One region of the Nonomuraea sp. CA-143628 genome, then DNA from elsewhere that is predicted to be linked to it. Evidence: predicted binding sites of a transcription regulator. Region 1 holds the regulator's gene; the other holds the start of a gene.
The links. Region 1 encodes LexA, which represses DNA repair genes until DNA is damaged. Its sites were predicted from a motif close to TCGAACANNTGTTCGA; they were not measured.
Positions count from the first base shown of each region.

Region 2: a site for LexA is predicted at 988-1,003, ahead of ACQP2T_RS25585 (Rv2578c family radical SAM protein). Genes of this name have one in related genera too.

Region 1 is NZ_CP192072.1:3,487,453-3,489,640, reverse strand. Features, by position in the region: gene ACQP2T_RS16325 (hypothetical protein) at 658-912, shown strand; gene lexA (transcriptional repressor LexA) at 941-1,651, shown strand.
Region 2 is NZ_CP192072.1:5,591,036-5,593,223, forward strand. Features, by position in the region: gene ACQP2T_RS25585 (Rv2578c family radical SAM protein) at 1-979, opposite strand, end outside; gene ACQP2T_RS25590 (DUF3040 domain-containing protein) at 1,113-1,394, shown strand; gene ACQP2T_RS25595 (PadR family transcriptional regulator) at 1,851-2,188, shown strand, end outside.

The DNA of each region.
Region 1 (2,188 bases):
CACAGGAGCGGTCTCCCCTGCGCCGCAGCCCGACGGCTGAGAGGCCCTCTGCCAGCCGATCCTCCCCCGGTACGTACGCCGCCTCCCCCCGGACGGCCCCCACTGCCGTATTCGGGACGACCCCCGCCCCCGCGCGCAGGCCGTGCTCCGCCTTCCCTGCCGATACGGCCTCCGTCTCCACCCTCGCGAATGCCCGCGCCCCCACTCCGCAGACGACCCGCACCCCCGACTCCGGAACGGGCCCCTCCCGCTATCCCGAGACGGCCTTCTGGTCCCGAAACAGCGGACCCCGGACCGGCGAACCCCGAACCACCGGATCCCGAACCGGCCGACGCCGGACCGCCAGGCCTCGGACCGGCCGACCCCGAATCGCCAGACGCCGAACCAGCAGACCCTGGACCAGCAGACCTCGGACCAACAGACGCCGATCCAACCGGCCCTGAACCGACGGACCCCGGAGCCCGGCTGTCGGAGCTGTCACGAGTATGCGGGCGTTCGCGACCTGGCCCGTTGGCATCCGGCCCGTCGGCATCCGGCCCGTCGGCATCTGGCCGGTTGGCGGAATCGCCGCCCCGACAACCGTCCCCTCGGTCGTCACCCGTGTTTCCGCCCTCTGCCACCGGCCGCCGGGTGGCGTCTGCCAGGAGGGTGAGTCGCTTGACGTCGTCGCTGGTCGCATCTGTGATGGTGGTCGCTCGCATGTGTGACCTCCCAGCCGTCCCGGCCCGAAAAAAAGACCCAATAAAGATCGGCAAATCGAACACGGTGTCGATCGAACTCCCGTACGATGTTGTACACCACGCTGCCAACAATTTCGAGGAAGACTCGAACAATTGTTTGAAGATGATCTTCAACAGCGATACGGTCGCTGTGTGCGACACGAAGACCACGGACCGGGAGATTCGCCGGTGAGGCGGGCCGCCGGGCGAGGAGGCAGATCATGAGCGATCGGGATGACGCCAACGGGGTCAGTGACCTCGCGGTGCGTCGGCGTGACTCCCTGGGCCTGACACCCAGGCAACGCAAGATCCTCGAGGTGATTCGCGACTCGGTCCAACAGCGGGGCTACCCGCCGTCCATGCGCGAGATCGGCGAGGCCGTGCAACTGACCAGCACGTCCAGCGTGTCGCACCAGCTGACGGCGTTGCAGCGCAAGGGCTACCTGAGACGCGACCCCCACCGGCCGCGCGCGCTCGAGGTGCGTCTGCCCGGCGAGCCCGTGCTCTGGGTCGATCCCGACGCCGCCAACGAGTCCGACTCTCCGGTGAGCAGGCCCACGGCCGCATACGTGCCGCTGGTCGGCCGGATCGCCGCCGGTGGGCCTATCCTCGCCGAGGAGAGCGTCGAAGACGTCTTCGCCCTGCCCAAGCAACTGGTCGGTGAAGGCACCCTCTTCCTCCTGCAGGTCGCCGGTGATTCGATGATCGACGCCGCCATCGCCGACGGCGACTGGGTCGTCGTCCGCCAGCAGCCGGTCGCGGAGAGCGGCGACATCGTGGCGGCCATGATCGAGGGCGAGGCCACGGTGAAGACGTTCAAGCGCAAGGACGGCCACGTCTGGCTGGTGCCCCACAACGCCAACTACGACCCGATCCCGGGCGACGAGGCCAGCGTCCTGGGCAAGGTCGTGGCAGTCCTCCGCCGCCTCTAGCACCACACGCATGACAGGGTGATGCGCCCGCCGTACGGCGTACGGCATCGGCGCCGTACACATGCGACGGGGGCATGGCAGGCAACACGCCTGCCATGCCCCCGTCCGCGCACCCCCAGAAGTACGGCCATCAGCCATGCGGCCAGAACGCCGGTCTCAGGACAGGAAACGGATGGCAGGCCGTCGGCCTCGGGGTCAAGGACTGGATCGTAGGCGGCCGGACCCCGCGACCGACTGCTGGCGGAAATCGGCGCACCAAAGAGAGATCTTGCCGACGTCATCAACGTGTCCGCTGGACTCCTGATAGCTATTAAGGTCCGATGGCGTTGCCGACACCCCGGAACCACGGGCCGACGCCGCACGGCTCCTGCGGGACGAGCGAGCCGCCCAGATCCCGCAAGCGCCTGGCGGAGATCCGCTTCCGCCTGCAGCATCCGCGCGGCCATCCCGCCAGCAGAAATCTCGTTGAATCACTTCCTGGACAGACCCGCGAGATCCTGAGGCTTCGAGGAAGGGATCAGGCCGGGGTGAACGGCA
Region 2 (2,188 bases), 2.1 Mb from region 1:
GGAGCCGGCGGGCTGATGCCGCGCTCGCCCGGCCGACACCGTGGCGTCGGGCCAGCTCCTTGACCTGGTCGGTGATGCGCCGCTGATAGGCCTGCGGAGCGTAGGCGCCCCTTCCGTACAGCTCCAGGTAGCGCGGCACGAGCCGAGGATGCTCGCGCGACAGCCACCCCAGCCACCACTCGCGCGCCCCGGGCCGCAGGTGCAGGACGATGGGCGCCAGGTGGGTGGCGCCCGCCTGAGCGATCTCCTTGACCGTGCGTTCGAGCTGTTCGGGGGAGTCGGTGAGGTACGGCAGGATCGGCGCCATCAGCACGCCGCAGGGGATGCCGTGGTCGTTGAGCGTGGCGCAGACCTCCAGCCGTCGGCGCGGGGCGGGGGTGCCGGGCTCGACTGAGCGCCACAGGTCGGGGTCGGCGAAGCCGACCGACACGCTGGCGCTCACCTGGGTGACCTCGGCGGCCTCGGTCAGCAGGTCGAGGTCGCGCAGGATGAGCGTGCCCTTGGTGAGGATCGAGAACGGGTTCGCGGCGTCGCGCAGGGCGGCCAAAATGCCCCTCATCAGCCGATAACGGCCCTCGGCTCGCTGGTAGCAGTCGACGTTCGTGCCCATGGCGATGGGGCCGCCCTGCCAGCGGGGCGCCACCAGCTCCTTGCGGGCCAGTTCGGCGGCGTTGACCTTGACCACGATCTTCGAGTCGAAATCGGCGCCGGCGTCGAGGTCGAGGTATTGGTGGGTCTTGCGCGCGAAGCAGTAGACGCAGCGGTGGCCGCAGCCCCGATAGGGGTTGATGGTGTGCTCGAACGGAACCCGGCTGGCCGCCGGCACCCGGTTGATGATCGAGCGGGCCTGGATCTCGTAGAAGGTCATCCCCTTGAACTCGGGAGTGTCGAACGTGCGGGTGACCGCGCCACGGGCGAACAGCGGCACGGCCGGATCGTCCCGGCCGGAGTCGGCCAGGCGCAGGTTGTCCCAGCGCATCCCATGATTAGAACAAAAGTTCGATGAAGATCGCAAATGAAAAGAGGTGGCAATTACCTGCTTGGGCGGGGGCTAATGATCTTCATGGTTGGGCAGAAACCCGGCACAGAGCTTGCGTTCCGGAGGTGCACCCATGGCCTGGTCGCAGGACGAGGAGCGGATGCTGGCACAGATCGAGCAGCACCTCGTCGACGACGATCCGCGACTCGTGGCGAGGTTGGAGTCGTTCAACGAGCGGGCTCGTCGCAGCGAGGAGAAGGTCGACGGGCAGTCCGGCCGCCGGCGCAGGCCGCGCCGCTCGACGGTCATCATCCTGATCAGCTGGCTGCTGATCGCCACTCTGGTCGCGACGCTGCTGATCATGGTCCTGCAGCACGAGGCCGCGACGGCCCTCGCGCTGGCCGCGTCGCTCTAGCGCATCTCCCGAAATATCCGGCGTTTTGTGACGCCCGTACGCCAGACACCACGCGCTGTGCACCCAACGCCGTGCCCATGCCCGTGCTCTGTGCGCCAGACGCTGTAAGCGAGACGCCAGGCGCCAGACGCCGTGCCCCGTGCGCCGCGCGCCGCGCGTGAGACGCCGTGCCGAGGCACCAGAGCGCCAGACGCCGCGCGCCGCGAGACGCCGTGCCCGAGGCGCCGTGCCCGAGGCGCCAAACGTCGTGCGCCAGACGCGAGACGCCGTGCGCTAGGTGCTGACGCAGTGCGTCGGAACGCCGCCGCGTACGCCGACCAACTCGGCGATGCCAGACACCGTGTGCAGTGCCCGCAGGCCGCGATCTCGCCCGCCTGGCGACACAAGCCCTATTGCTCCAGGAATACTCGCATGCGTATAGTCGCCCACGAATATTCGTCTACGAGGATGGTGTGGGTGGCGCAACGACGCCGGGTGGCCAATCTGCTGGCCCTCGCCGTGCTCACGGTGGTCGCGGAACGACCGATGCATCCGTACGAGATGGCATCCGTCCTGCGGGCCCGTGGTAAAGACCGCGAGACGCCCATCAAGTGGGGCTCCTTCTACACAGTGGTACGCAATCTGGAGAAGCACGGTTTGATCAAGGCCACCCAGAGCGCCCGGCAAGGGGGCCGGCCCGAGCGGACCGTCTACCGCATCACCGCCGACGGCCGCGAGGAGGCCGAGGACTGGACGCGCGAGCTTCTGGGGACTCCTGAGCGGGAGCCGACGGGGTTCGAGGCCGGGCTGTCGGT